2 regions of the Marinobacter sp. DUT-3 genome follow, and region 2 is predicted to be linked to the other one. Evidence: predicted binding sites of a transcription regulator. Region 2 holds the regulator's gene; the other holds the start of a gene.
The links. The regulator LexA, encoded in region 2, represses DNA repair genes until DNA is damaged. The targets are predictions, from matches to a motif close to CTGTNTNNNNANACAG.

Region 1: recN (DNA repair protein RecN) is a predicted target of LexA. The motif match lies at 2,886-2,901, and genes of this name have one in related genera.

Annotation. Positions count from the first base shown of each region.
Region 1 covers NZ_JBNRMG010000010.1:159,554-167,168, forward strand. The annotation lists gene ACQUWM_RS15170 (RnfH family protein) at 1-198, shown strand, start outside; gene ACQUWM_RS15175 (outer membrane protein assembly factor BamE) at 205-531, opposite strand; gene fur (ferric iron uptake transcriptional regulator) at 654-1,064, shown strand; gene recN (DNA repair protein RecN) at 1,161-2,840, opposite strand; gene grpE (nucleotide exchange factor GrpE) at 3,082-3,675, shown strand; gene dnaK (molecular chaperone DnaK) at 3,817-5,742, shown strand; gene dnaJ (molecular chaperone DnaJ) at 5,822-6,946, shown strand; gene dapB (4-hydroxy-tetrahydrodipicolinate reductase) at 6,958-7,615, shown strand, end outside.
Region 2 covers NZ_JBNRMG010000001.1:146,151-153,765, reverse strand. The annotation lists gene ACQUWM_RS00700 (DUF1329 domain-containing protein) at 1-225, opposite strand, end outside; gene ACQUWM_RS00695 (DUF6586 family protein) at 501-995, shown strand; gene ACQUWM_RS00690 (hypothetical protein) at 1,041-1,301, shown strand; gene ACQUWM_RS00685 (cell division inhibitor SulA) at 1,325-1,825, opposite strand; gene lexA (transcriptional repressor LexA) at 1,859-2,467, opposite strand; gene ACQUWM_RS00675 (amidoligase family protein) at 2,630-3,631, shown strand; gene ACQUWM_RS00670 (gamma-glutamyl-gamma-aminobutyrate hydrolase family protein) at 3,624-4,358, shown strand; gene ACQUWM_RS00665 (SIMPL domain-containing protein) at 4,387-5,073, shown strand; gene ACQUWM_RS00660 (translocation/assembly module TamB domain-containing protein) at 5,070-7,615, opposite strand, start outside.

The DNA.
Region 1 (7,615 bases), on a different contig from region 2:
GAAGCTGTCAAACAGTCAGGCATCGTGGCGGTCTTCCCTGAGGTTGATCCTGAAAGCAATGACATGGGAATCTTTGGAAAGGCCATCAAGTCACCCGCCGCACATGAGCTGCGGGAGGGCGACCGGGTTGAGCTGTACCGGCCGCTGAAGATTGATCCCAAGCAGGCCCGGCTCAACCGGGCGAAGAAGAAATCCTGAACGGCCTTAGTAGGCCGGTGTTTCTTCCAGTAACTGTGCTTCGTAGTGGGTGTACTGGTCATTGTCGTAATAGACGATGACGCGTTGCTCTTCGATGTCACCGCCGCGGCGCTGGAAGGTGTAGATGTAGTACTCCCGGGAAGGATCAACCGGGTTGACCATCAGGGGATTGCCCAGGACAGATTGCACCTGGCTGCGGGACATGCCTTCAGTCAGTGATGTCAGCTCCTCGTCGGTCAGGATGTTGCCTTGCTGGACGTTGATCTTGTAAACGCCGGGAAAAGCACAACCAGACAGGATGAGAGTGAGAATGAGAGCTGTGAGCTTTTGCATCGCCGGGGGAAATCCTCTATCTTGAAATCGCCTGCCAAGGGCAGGTGTGACACGGTCTAACCGTATAAATGCGGCTTCATCATACCGGAAGCCGTGGGGCACACCAACGAGTGAATAGTAACATGTCATCTGAAAACGCCGAATTACGAAAAGTCGGTCTGAAAGTTACTCTGCCGAGAGTAAAGATTTTCAACATTCTGGAAAACTCCGAGGAACACCACCTCAGCGCAGAGGATGTGTACAAGAAGCTTCTGGAGCAAGGGGATGACGTGGGTCTGGCGACCGTTTACCGGGTTCTGACCCAGTTTGAGGCCGCCGGACTGGTGCTTCGCCACAACTTTGAAGGTGGGCACGCAGTGTTCGAAATGGCCGGTGATGATCACCACGACCATATGGTTTGCACGCAAACCGGTGAGGTCATTGAGTTCTGCGATCCCATTATCGAAGAACGCCAGAAGAAAATTGCTGAAGAGCGTGGCTTTGAGATCATTGATCACAGCCTGATTCTCTACGTCAAGCCGATCGGCAAGTAACTTTCTTTCCGTAATCGCAATAACCGAACAAAAAAGGGGCGGGTGTTAACCCGCCCTAATAGCTCTCAGGGTCGAGAGGGGAATGTGCTCTGTCGCTCAGTGATGGGTTGCCTGCCCCTTGGTGAACATTTCTTTGGCATGGGCAATGGTGTGCTCAGTCATGTCGACACCGCCAAGCATTCTTGCCACTTCGCTGATCCGTCCGTGATCGTCCAGTGTTTCAATTTTCGAGAAGGTCGCGTCCTGTTCGGTAAACTTGCTGACGAACAGGTGCTGATGGCATTGGGCTGCAACTTGTGGCAAATGGGTTACGCACATGACCTGGCCATCGTTGCCCAGGGTTCTCAGCAACCGCCCGACCACTTCCGCCGTGCCACCGCCGATGCCAACATCCACTTCGTCAAAGACCAGGGTAGGTGTGGTTGAGGTTTGCGCGACCACTACCTGAATGGCCAAGCTGATGCGTGACAGTTCGCCGCCGGAGGCGACTTTGGCCAGCGGGCGTGCCGGTTGGCCCGGATTGGCGCTGACCAGGAACTCCACGTCTTCGAGTCCGTGGGGGGCAGGCTCACCGGCATCGTTGCGGTTCAAGTGGGTGACAAACTGCACGGCCGGCATGCTGAGTTGTGCCAGTTCCTCGGCGATCCTCTGGTCGAGGTTGGCGGCCGCCTGCTGGCGAGCCTCCGATAGCTGGCCGGCCAGTTCGTTGAAGCGGTTGCGCTGGCCTTCCAGCTCGACTTCCAGCTGCTCAACGCTGCCTTCGCCGTCATCCAGGGAGGCCAGTTCGGCGCTCAGGCGCTGGTGCAGTTCCGGAAGTTCTTCCGGTGTGATGCGGTGCTTTCTGGCCATCTGGTAGATGGCGCTCAGGCGCTCTTCCACCTCGGTCAGCCGTGCCGGGTCGGCCTCGTAATCCTCGACAAAGCGGCGCAGGTTGTCCCCGGCTTCGCTGATCTGGATCTGTGCCTCGTTCAGCATCTGAATGGTGTCCGCCAGAGCGGGCACTTCGGTGGGCAGGTGTTCCAGTTGCTGCAGCGCCTGGCGAACCAGATCTGCAGCGCTGTTGTCTTCTTCCGTGCAGAGCAGGGCGGCCTGCTGGCTGTTCTGAAGTACGGTGTCGGCGTGGCTCAGTTGTTCCTGTTCCTGCTCCAGGCTTTCCTGTTCGCCTTCTTCCAGCGCCATGCGGTCCAGTTCCTCCACCTGATAGCGGAGCAACTGCAGCCGGGCTTCGGCCTCGTCGGCGTTTTGCTGGCGTTCGGTCAGGCGCTGGCGGGTCTTGTTCCAGGTCTTCCAGGCATCGCGGGTATCGGCAGCGAGGGTTTCCACACCGGCGTATTCATCCAGCAGTTTGCGATGGGTTTCCTTGCGAAGCAGGGACTGGTGCTGGTGCTGGCTGTGGATATCCATCAGCAGGCTGCCCAGGTCTTTCAGGTGCGCCAGGGGGCAGGGCTGACCATTGATGTAAGCCCGTGAACGTCCGTCCTTGCTGATCACCCGTCGCAGGATACAGTCATGTTCGTCGTCCAGCTCGTGTTGCTCCAGCCAGTTCCGGGCCTCGTCGATGCGGGACACATCGAAGGAGGCGGTGATGTCGGCACGCTTCGCACCATGGCGCACGGCGCCTGCATCGGCGCGCCCGCCCATCGCCAGCCCCAGGGCGTCCAGTACAATGGACTTGCCGGCGCCGGTTTCCCCGGTCAGGGCGGTCATGCCCTTACTGAACTGAAGTTCGACCCTTTCTGCGATGGCGTAATTGGAAACGGTGAGCTGTGTGAGCATGCTGGTGACCTCCGCTCTGGAAAATACTGTGGTTACATACAGTGACTGTGAATATATACAGGGTTTTTCTAGTTTGCAAATTCAGAGGTGTGAAATTGCGCATAAATGCATTCGTTAAGGTTGAAACCGACGCAACGGGCCCCATATTCGTTCGCAACCCTCTTTAATCCGGCCCGGCGTGGCCGGATGACATGTATAACCGACCGTGTTTGCGGTCGCGGATGAATGACCAGGAGTAGCCATGAGTGCTGACGAGAATCGTAACGAGCAGGTTGAGGAAGAGCTGAAAGCTGCCGAGGCCGAAGCGGCGGAAGACGCTGAAGGTGATTCAGCTGGCGAGCCCTCTGAAACCGAAGCCTTGCAGGCTCAGGTTAAGGAGTATCAGGAGCAGGCGCTGCGGGCCCAGGCTGAAATGCAGAACGTTCGTCGCCGTGCCGAGCTGGATGTGGAGAAAGCCCACAAATTTGCGCTGGAAAAGTTCGTGAAGGAACTGCTCCCGGTTGCAGACAGTCTGGAAAAGGCGGTTGAGAGCACCGAGGGTCAGGAAGCCTCTGGTGAGTTGGTGGCGTCTATCCGCGAAGGCGTGGAAATGACTTTGAACCTGTTCATGAATAGCCTCGGGAAATTCAACGTGGAGCAGGTTAACCCGGTCGGCGAGCCGTTCGACCCGCAACTTCACGAAGCCATGTCCATGGTGCCGGCGCCAGACGCCGAGCCGAACAGCGTCGTTGCGGTTGTGCAAAAGGGGTACACCCTGAACGAGCGCCTGGTTCGGCCCGCGATGGTGGTGGTGGCCAAGGCCGAGGACGCACCAAAAATCGATGAACAGGCTTGAAAAGTGAATTAAGGCGCCAATATAGGCAGTAAACAGGCGGCGCCGGAATGAATTGCCGGGGCTGACAGCCCGAAACAGTTTTGGCTGGCATCGGATTGGCGATGTCGCAATCGGATCGAACAAACGAATTGGAGTGAATCAATGAGCAAGATTATTGGTATCGACCTGGGAACCACGAACTCCTGTGTTGCCATCATGGATGGTGACAAGGTCAAGGTTATCGAGAACGCTGAGGGTGATCGCACCACCCCGTCGATCATCGCGTACACCGAAGACGGTGAGACCCTGGTAGGTCAGTCTGCCAAGCGTCAGGCGGTCACCAACCCGAACAACACCCTGTACGCCATCAAGCGTCTGATCGGTCGTCGTTTTGAAGACGATGTGGTTCAGAAAGATATCAAGATGGTGCCCTACAAGATCACCAAGGCTGACAATGGCGATGCCTGGGTGGAAGTGAAGGGTGAAAAGATGGCGCCCCCGCAGGTGTCTGCGGAAGTCATCAAGAAGATGAAGAAGACCGCCGAGGACTACCTGGGCGAGAAAGTGACCGAAGCGGTTATCACCGTACCGGCCTACTTCAACGACAGCCAGCGTCAGGCCACCAAGGACGCCGGCAAGATCGCCGGTCTGGACGTGAAGCGGATCATCAACGAGCCGACCGCTGCGGCCCTGGCCTATGGCCTGGACAAGAAGAGCGGTGACCGTACCGTGGCTGTGTACGACCTGGGTGGTGGTACCTTCGATATTTCCATCATCGAGATTGCTGACGTGGACGGTGAGCACCAGTTCGAAGTGCTGGCCACCAACGGTGACACCTTCCTGGGTGGTGAAGACTTCGACATGAAGCTGATCGAATACCTTGCCGATCAGTTCAAGAAAGACAGTGGTATCGACCTGCGCGGTGACTCACTGGCCATGCAGCGCCTGAAAGAGGCCGCCGAGAAGGCCAAGATCGAGCTGTCCAGCAGCCAGCAGACCGACGTCAACCTGCCGTACGTAACGGCGGACGCCAGCGGTCCCAAGCACATGAACGTAAAGGTCACCCGTGCCAAGCTGGAATCCCTGGTGGAAGAGCTGGTCGAGCGCAGTCTCGCGCCGTGCCGCACCGCGCTGGACGATTCCGGTGTCAAGGTTGGCGAAATCGACGAGGTGATCCTGGTCGGCGGTCAGACCCGCATGCCGATGGTTCAGGAGAAAGTGAAGAACTTCTTCGGTAAGGAAGCCCGCAAGGACGTTAACCCGGATGAAGCCGTGGCCATGGGTGCTGCCATCCAGGCCGCCGTACTGTCCGGTGATGTAAAAGACGTTCTGTTGCTGGACGTAACTCCGCTGACCCTGGGTATTGAAACCATGGGCGGTGTGGCTACACCGTTGATCGACAAGAACACCACCATCCCGACCAAGAAGTCGCAGACCTTCTCCACCGCGGATGACAACCAGACTGCAGTGACCATCCACGTGGTTCAGGGTGAGCGCAAGCAGGCGCAGCAGAACAAGTCCCTGGGTCGTTTCGACCTGGCCGACATTCCGCCGGCGCCGCGCGGTGTGCCGCAGATCGAAGTAACCTTCGATATCGACGCCAACGGTATCCTGAACGTGTCCGCGAAGGACAAGGCGACTGGTAAAGAGCAGTCCATCGTGATCAAGGCCTCTTCCGGTCTGAACGATGACGAAATCGAGAAGATGGTGCGCGATGCCGAGGCCAACGCCGAGGAAGACCGCAAGTTCGAAGAGCTGGTGCAGGTCCGCAACCAGGGTGACGCGATGGTGCACGCTGTTCGCAAGACCCTGACCGATGCCGGTGACAAGGTCAGCGACAGTGAGAAAGAGTCCATCGAGGCCTCTATCAAGGAGCTGGAAGAAGCACTGGCCGGTTCCGATAAAGAGGACATTGAGGCCAAGACCCAGAAGCTGACGGAAGTGTCTTCCGAGCTGGCTCAGAAAATGTACGCAGATCAGGCTGATCAGGCGCAGCAGGCTGGCGGGGAAGAAGGTGCCCAGGCCCAGTCTTCTGACGACGCAGTCGACGCTGAGTTCGAAGAAGTCAAAGACGACGACAAGCGGTAAATTCTGACGTACATCAGGCAGTTGGAAAACGCGGGGGTTCTCCCGCGTTTTCCGCGTTTTAAAAACAGGGTTTTAAAGCATGGCCAAGCGCGATTATTACGAAATTCTCGGGATCTCCCGGGATGCGGACGAGAAGGAAGTCAAGCGGGCTTACCGCAAGCTCGCAATGAAGTATCACCCCGACCGTAACCCGGACGACACTGACGCCGAGAACAAGTTCAAAGAGGCCAGCGAAGCCTACGAAATACTGGCGGACCAATCCAAACGGGCCGCCTATGACCAGTTCGGTCACGCGGGCGTTGATGGCCAGGCCGGCGGTGGATTCGGAGGCGGCGGCGCCAGCTTCTCCGATATCTTTGGTGACGTATTCGGGGATATCTTCGGTGGCGGAGGCCGTGGCCGCAATACCCGTGGCTCCGACCTTCGTTACACCCTGGAGCTGGATCTGGAAGAAGCGGTCAAAGGCAAGACCGTCCAGATCCGCATCCCGGGCCACAGAGAGTGCGATACCTGCGATGGCAGCGGTGCGGAAAAAGGTTCCCGCCCGGAAGCTTGTGGCACCTGTAACGGTATGGGGCAGGTTCGCATGCAGCAGGGTTTCTTCACGGTGCAGCAGGCGTGTCCCACTTGTCGTGGTTCGGGCCAGGTCATCAAGAACCCCTGTAAGGCCTGTCATGGTCAGGGCAGGGTGCAGGAAGAGAAGACCCTTTCCGTCAAGGTTCCGCCCGGCGTGGATACCGGCGACCGCATTCGCCTCTCTGGCGAAGGTGAAATGGGCATTGATGGTGGTCCCCCGGGCGACCTGTATGTGCAAATTGCCGTTCGCGAGCACTCCATCTTCACCCGTGATGGCCGCAACCTGTATTGCGAAGTGCCCATCAGCATCGTGGATGCTACCCTCGGTGGAGAGCTGGAAGTGCCGACGCTGGATGGCCGCGTGAAGCTCAAGATTCCGCCGGAAACCCAGACCGGAAAACTTTTCCGTCTGCGCAACAAGGGCGTCAGCCCGGTTCGTGGCGGTCCGGCAGGTGATTTGCTCTGCCGCGCGATCGTGGAAACCCCGGTCAACCTGACCAAGCGTCAGCAAGAGCTGCTGGAAGAATTTCAGCAAACTCTGGACGGCACCAACGGCACTCATCATGCTCCGAAGAAAACCTCCTGGTTTGAGGGTGTGAAAAGTTTCTTTGATGAAATGAAATTCTGAGGACAGATGACATGAGGGTAGCAATCATCGGCGCCGCCGGGCGCATGGGCAAGGTTCTGATCGAAGCCGTTGAGGGCACCGAAGGCCTGGAGCTCGGCGCAGCCGTCGTCGAGCCGGGCAGCTCGCTGATCGGTGCGGATGCCGGAGAACTGAGTGGCATTGGCAAAACCGGCGTGACCCTGGCTGGCAGTCTGGCGGACGTGAAGGGCGACTTTGACGTGCTTGTCGACTTCACCTTCCCGGACCTGACCCTGGAAAATGCCGAGTTCTGCAAAGCCAACGGCAAGATGATCGTGATCGGCACCACCGGCATGACGGATGCTGAAAAAGAGCAGCTGGCCGTGGTTGCCGAGTCCACTCCCGTGGTGTTTGCGCCCAACATGAGTGTTGGTGTCAACGTGGCCCTCAACCTGCTGCGCACCGCCGCGGCAGCGCTGGGTGATGACTACGACGTGGAAATCATCGAAGCCCACCACCGCCACAAGAAAGACGCGCCGTCAGGCACGGCGCTGCGTATGGGCGAAGTGGTTGCCGATGCCCTCGGCCGTGACCTGAAGGAGTGCGCGGTGTATGGCCGCGAAGGCTTTACCGGCGAGCGCACCCGCAAGGAAATCGGCTTTGAAACCATCCGCGCCGGCGATGTGGTCGGTGATCATACTGTCTTGTTTG
Region 2 (7,615 bases):
GAAAGGGTTAATTTCGACGCTACCGGGCTCCCAGCCTGCCGGTGGTTGCGATAATCCACCCGTCCACTCCGGAATGCTGCCAGAAGCGTTCGCCTGCTTTTCGGCCCCCACCGGGGTCAGTTCACTGTCCAGCTTCCGCGCCTCGGACACACTGACAGCCGCTGCCGCCTGGCCGCTTACAAACAACGCCAATACGGCAACGCCTGTAACCAATTGCTTACGCATCCCTCACTTACCTCCGTTATACCGATGACACCCCGCAACACACTGCAAGGCGACCCACCCTGGCAACACATCAAAATCGTGCAAATGTCGTTCAATGGGCAGCCTTTTTGCCAAATTCAAACGATCGTTTCAACTTAATGTTTGTGTTTTCTTGTTAAACCTATAGGTAGCAACACGGGGGAGGAAATCCATCGCTGAAAATGGTAGACTGTCAAATTAATCTGAAGCGCACTCTTGTCTCGCTTTTGCGCGCCCAACCCGTTTGGCAGGAAACCATGGCATCACAGTGGCATTCACTGGTATCGCAAAAACTGTTTATGGCCAGGACCTTGCTGCGCCAGGTCGATAGCGACGCGAACACCGCTGACCCGCATCGGGCATTGCAACGGGAAGCAGCGATCCAGGGAACCATTGAGCTGGCGTTGCGCGCCCGCAGTCTACTGCTGGTTATGGTCGCCCGCATATACCAGCAGAAAAACGAAGAGCCGGAATCTCTGGCAGCCTTGGCATCACTACTGGGAACCGAGTTGCCGGAAATCGCGGAACTGCTGGCATTGGCTCATCAACCTGGAAGCTGGTGGAATCTTCTGGATCAACTGGATGCCGCCCAGGGCAAGCCGCCAGCCACACGGAAAACGGTCAGCGCGGAGAACATTATTGCAGTTTCTGCGGAAACGGGACCAGATCGGTCGTCACAAGGACTTAACACATTGCTCGACGCGCTCAAACAATTCGCTGACACCCTGGAAGACCGTCACAGCGAGTGGTAAATCGCATGACACAGCAGGGTAGGAATCAACAGAAAGGTTATTTGAATGTCACCATCTTTTTTTGAAATCGTACAACTGAGCGATGGCGATTATGCCCTGCGTCGCATTGATGACGATGCCGCACCGCTGGTACGCATTTCATTCTCTTCAGAAGCACGCGAAATGATGGAAGACCGCGACATGGCGGTAGCCAAAGCCATGATTGCCGCCGGCATCGAGGCGGTTGGCAACGTCACCCACGATATCGACTGGGAAGAGGATGAACTGGAAACCCAGGACGTCCAGCCTTCCTACACACTTCACTGACTTCACCCCCGGCCAGCGCATCATCAGCGCTGGCGCAAGACGACTCCGTGACTGTTCCCTTGGGCGGACGCCTTTTGCAGCGTCTCCAGGGCTTCCCGGCTGAGCTTCCGGGTCCACATCACGACCGCGTGACAGGTACCGGCGCTGAGTGCACGCTCAGCCAGATCGCGCGCCGGGTAATCCGGCGTGGATCTCAACACCAGTAATTCACCGGCAACGATACCGTGCATCTTCTGCCATTTACTGACCAGGGCCTGGGGCGGGTCAATCCAGGCCAACCAGCGTTTTTCCTGGTTGAGCTGGGTCAGCATCGGCAACAATAGCTGAAAATTCTCAACCTGGCCTTCCGGCAGGATAATCTCGGTGACGTTGCCAGTGACCGGCGCAGACGCTGGGTCTGCTCGCCGGGCCCTGGCAGGTCCCGTGCGAACAACGGACGATTTCCCCGAATGCCTGGCAGACGCCTGGTAGCCACAGGCTGCCGGTGAATAAGCCAGATTCTGGTTAAAACTGAGTTGTTCCATGATACGCCTCGCCTTCAAGTTGACCGTTGCGGATCAGTGCATGTCCGAGCGACGGATAACACCAACACCAAGCCCTTCGATGAACAGTTCCTGTTCCGAGAGGTCCACCTCGATCGGTTCAAACTCCTCGTTCTCTGCGATCAGGTATACCTTTGCACCATCCTTGCGGAAGCGCTTGACCGTCACTTCCTCCCCGACCCGGGCCACCACCACTTGTCCGTTATGCACATCCTGGGTGCGATGAACCGCCAGCAGGTCGCCGTCAAGAATGCCAATGTCCTTCATGCTCATACCGCGAACCCGTAGCAGGTAATCCGCCGACGGAGAGAAGAAGTCCGGCTGCAGGGTGCAGTGATCCTCTATGTGCTCCTGGGCAAGGATCGGACTGCCCGCTGCGACCTGACCGATCACTGGCAGGCCGGGGTCCTCCTCCGCTTCCGGCAGACGAATACCCCGGCTTGCCCCCGGCACCATCTCGATGGCGCCCTTGCGGGCCAGCGCCCTGAGATGCTCCTCTGCAGCATTGGCGGAACGAAAACCGAGTTCTGCTGCAATTTCCGCGCGGGTAGGCGGATACCCGGTTTCGTCAACGTAACGCCGAATGATATCCAGTACCTGGGTTTGTCTTGCTGTCAGCTTCATGCGGTTGCCCCGTTATCCCTGTCTTTATATACAGTGATTTGACTATATACAGTGTTTTATCCAGTGTAAAGATCAGTTCCTGTATTTTTTGTCAGCATGCGCCGGGATGCACCACATACGGTCTGTGATATGGTAAGGCCAACCCATTGAGGAGGCACAGGAATGAGCGACCAAAAGGCATGCAGGATGCCAGACATTCTCAGGACCGAATCCGGCGAAGAACGCCGTGTTGGCGTTGAAATTGAACTGTCCGGACTGAGTTACGAAACCCTGGTGCAACTGAGCGAAAAACTCCTGTCCGGGCAAGCCCGCCAAGCCTCCCGCTATGTGGCGGAGCTGGACACCGATCTGGGCAAGTTCACTATCGAGCTGGATTCCGACCCTATCAAGGATCTGGACCTTCAGGATGAGAGGCTGCCGCAGTCCATGCGGGAACTTGGCGGTCAGGCCATGGAGTTCATTGATGCCGCAGCGGAAAAGATCGTTCCACTGGAGATTGTCAGCCCGCCGCTGCCTTTCACGTCACTTGAGCGGGTGGAAGCACTGTGCGACGAACTCAGAAAGGCCGGCGCCCTCGGCAGCCGAGAGGCCCTTTACTATGCCTTTGGCCTGCAGCTTAACCCGGAACTTCCGGATCTCGGGGCGGACACCCTGGTGCGTTATCTCCAGGCGTTCGCCATCCTGTATGACTGGCTGAAATCCAGACATCAGATTGACATCAGTCGCAAGTTCACCAGCTATATTGAACCCTGGAGCAGCACCTACACGGACATGCTGATTGCCGGTGACTACGCTCCGGATATCAAACAGCTGATGCGGGATTACCTGAAGTACAACCCTACCCGCAATAAGGCGCTGGATCTGCTGCCGCTGTTCGCCCACCTGGATAAAGCAGTGCTGGCGGAATTTGTCGAAGATGAGCGCATCAAGAGCCGGCCAACCCTGCACTACCGCTTGCCGGACTGTGATATCGACAATCCACGGTGGCACTTTTCCACCGTCTGGAATGACTGGGTGGTGCTGGAACAACTGGCCAATAACGCCGAGGATCTGGCGGAGCTGAGAGAAATGTTCCGGCAAAGCCGCAAACTGAGCATTCGCAATCTCACTCTGAGCTGGCTTGATACCTGTGAGCAATGGCTGCGTAACAGGGACTATGTCTGACCCTATCGACGAAGCACCCGAACAGCCGGGGCTGACCATCGGCATCAGTGGGCCCGCAAGGCGCAGCACCGCACACCGCCTGATCAGTCTGGCGCTGCGTTTGCACGGGGCGAAGATCCACTATATTCGCCCCGGCTCCAGGGTAGACGTTGCCTTGCTGGATGGGCTGGTACTGTCGGGCGGCACTCACGTTCACCCGGAGCTCTACGGCCAACAGCCGACCGTGACCGCCCGTTACGACCACCGGCGCGACCAGACCGATCACAAGCTGCTGGCAAGGGCGGAACAGCTCTACATCCCGGTGCTTGGCATCTGCCGGGGCGCACAGTTCATCAACGTGTTCCACGGCGGCTCGCTGTGCCAGAACGTCACCCCGCTGCGGATAAACACTCGTCACCGGCCACTGTTGCTACCCATGCAAACGGTGAGGCTGGTGAAGAACTCCCGGCTCGGCCGCCTGATGCATAGCCCGGTCATCGGCGCCAACCGGATCCACAGCCAGGCAATCAAACGCCTGGGGCGTGGTCTGAGAGTGGTCGCCCTGGACAATGACCACTTTGTGCAGGCCATCGAAAACACCGGCCACCAGTGGTTGATGGGCGTGCAATGGCACCCGGAATACCTGCTTTACCACGGCGGCCATCGCCGCATCTTCAGCCACTTTGTCCATGCTGCCCGGGCACGAAAGCTCGAGCGCCTGGAAGAAGAAACCGACGAAGCAACCTGACAACTGTAACCAGAACGGAGATCTGACCATGTTTTATGCACTTAAAAGGCATTTCGTAACCGGCCTGGCCGCTACCCTGATTCCGCTGGCCGCACAGGCCGGGGAAGTGAGCCTGAGCGGCGAGGGTTCGGTAAAATACGCCCCCGATAGCGCCCGCCTCCAGTTCACGGCCAGTGCCGAGCACAACCTGCCTGCCAAGGCCTCGGACAAGGTCAATGAGTTGATGGGGCAGTGGCGTGACAGCATCGGTGAGTACCGGGACCAGCTCAACGATTACAGCGATGCCGACGTCACCCTGTACACCCGCACCCTGCCGGTCCAGGAGCGTGATCAGGAACCCCGGAAAATGGCCGTGGCCTCGCAAACCGTGAGCTTCACGATTGACGACCTGACGCTGCTCAACCCATTGCTGGAACAGGCCCAGAAACTGGGGCTGGACTACCACCTCGGCGCCGGGAACTTTTACCATTCCGACGAGCAGGGACTCGAAAAAGAGGCCCTGGCACGAGCCATTGCCGATGCCAGATCCCGTTGTGAGTTTGTCGCCAGCCAGCTCGACCAGAGCTGCGGTGATGTGGTCAACATCAGCGTCAATGGCGGCCACCGGCCCATGCCAATGATGATGGCGGAAGCCAAATCCCGCTCGGATGCGGTATCCAGTGTTGGAGACCGGGAACTCCAGGCCAGCGTCAGCGCCACGTTCGAGCTGGATTAAAAGTCCCGGGTGTAGAAGATGTCCAGGGAAGCAGCCAGGCCACTGGCTGCTTCCAGATAGAAGTAACGGCCCAGATCATACCGCAACGCCACCGTGGTAATGGGCTCGAAGATACCCACCCCATACCGCAGGCTGAGCTCATCGGTGATGTAACCACTGGCAACAACGGATGCCTCGTCCCCCGTGCCTTCCGCTTCCAGCATCAGGTTGCGAATACCCAGTTCATCCCCGATTCCCTGAGTGAGTTTACTGGCCTGGGTAAGTCCCAGCGACAGCGCCGCACGACTCATTTGCCCTTCATCTCCCCGGCCCTGGGGCGGTCTTCCGAGGATGACGTAAGACAGGGCATCGCTTTGAGGCATTGAGGGCTCGGAGAAGACTTCCGTTTTCGGTTCACTGACCGGCCCACTGAGCCGAATCCCGGCAACCACGGTATCCACATGGCGTACCGCTTCAATATCCAGATATGGCTCGGTAAGCGGCCCGACAAACACTATCCGTGCCCGGCGCAGCTCCAGTTCCTGACCGTAGGCCTCGTACTGCCCGTTCCTGAGCTGCAGCGATCCCCGGGTATCCATGTCATTGCCAATACGCAGCGTGCCCTCAAGGTCGCCGGTCACCCCGAACGCGGCGAAGGTGACCTGGTCCTCCCCTACCACCACGGTGACATCCATGTTGAGGGACCGAACGGCGGGTTCGTCCTGTTCCACTCCCACAATCACCTCATCCTCTGACACCGACACCGCCTGTTCCGGAAGCGCCTGCACTTCGATTTCACCCCTGGGCACGTCCACTCGTCCGGTGACCGACAAATCTCCGTCCCGATAAGCCAGGGTAATATCCGGCGCAACCTCCACCCGGGCATAGGGGTCATAAGTCACTGGCAGGCGGTCCCCGGTGATGGTCACCTCCACGGCCGGCGATGTTTCCCAGGACAGCTCGCCAGACAACCTGCCTTCGCTGCGGTCATTGCTCTTCCAGCGACCACTCAGATCCGCTGAGTAACCCTTCAGCGTCAGCGCGAGCACCACGTCTTCCAGTGGCAGAGGCAGCGAAGGATCCACAAAACGACCACCGCTGAGGGCGATTTCACCATTGACCGCCGGTTTCATCAGCGGTCCGGACAGCTGCCCCTGCCCATTGATTTCGCCCTCGACTTCGTCCAGGCCGGCAACAACGCCAGCCAGCGCAATATCCAGTCCCTCCAGACTGAAATCACCACTGACAGTGCGGTTCCCGGCAGTCGGATCAACCGACAGGTTGACGGCAAAATCCCCGAGTTCCGGCCCGGACAGCCGCAAAGCCACATCCGCCACTTGCGGCTTCATATCCACATTCATGGTAAAAGTCTCGTGGCGTAATGTTTCCCAGTCCTCCTGAACCAGCACCTCGAACTCGCCAGCCCCCGCGTCGAGGGCAATCGAACCATCCGGGCCCTGGTCCGTCATGGCCAGATTGATATTGGCGTTGATCCGCGAACGCCAGCGCAGGGTTTCCGGGAGCAGCGAGGCAAGGGACTGGGACGGAAAGTTACTCACCCGGTAAGCCACTTGCGGATTCGGCATCAGCGTCTGGTCTTCCCCACAGATCGAGCTGTCCTGCCAGCGCCAGCAATGGGCGCCCAGAGCCAGCGTGCCCTGGTTGTCATACTCAAGTTGCGCTGGCTGCTCCAGGGTCCAGGTCTGGGACTGGCCCGGCAGGTCGAGCTCACCGCTGTCGAGGAAACCACGCCAGCTGTCCCAGGCTTCACCAGCGCCGCCCGCCAGAGCCAGTTTGAGGTCAGCTTCTTCATGGACTGCGCGAACCGTTAACCGGTGCTCCTGCTGCGTGCCCGACAGGTCCAGCTCCACTCGCTCCAGGCTTTGGCCACCCGCGCGGATGGCATCCGCTCTTGCGCTGGCGTCCAAAACCAGGCCACTGGCAAGACTGGCTTTGACCTCTGCATTCGAGATGGCCACCTTGTCCTGCCATACCAGGTCATTTGCGGTAACGCTCACCTCGCCCTGGGGATCTTCGGGACTTCCGCTGACCGTCAGAGACGCCCTCAACTCCCCCGCCAGCCCAGGTACCAGGATGTCCGGCTCCGGCACCTGGATATCCAGGTTACCGGCAATCTCGGAGCCCCAACGGCCACGACCATGGATCCGGTTTTTGCCAACCTCAAGGTTCAGGCCCGCGACATCCCAGACACCCGCCACAGCTTTCAGCTCGCCGCTGGTCGTGGCCGGCTTATCCTGCCAGGTACCGGAAATCTCCCAGTCGGCTACCATGTCCGGTAGCCCATCATCCGCCAGTTTCCCCTGGCTGTTGAGATCGCCGCTCAGGTTGGCCTCGAGGATCGGCACCCAGTATCCGGGGTTAAACTCATCGAGGGTCAGGCCGGCATTCCAGGCCAGTTGCCCGGCAAAATCGATATCCGCATCACCGGTAAGAGAGCCGGCACCGGTCCTGACCGTCAGGTTGGTCAGTGACACCGTTTCCAGGTCACCCTCCAGGGCCGTCTCAAGATCCGCATCCCCCAGGGGGCCAGACACGGCAGCGT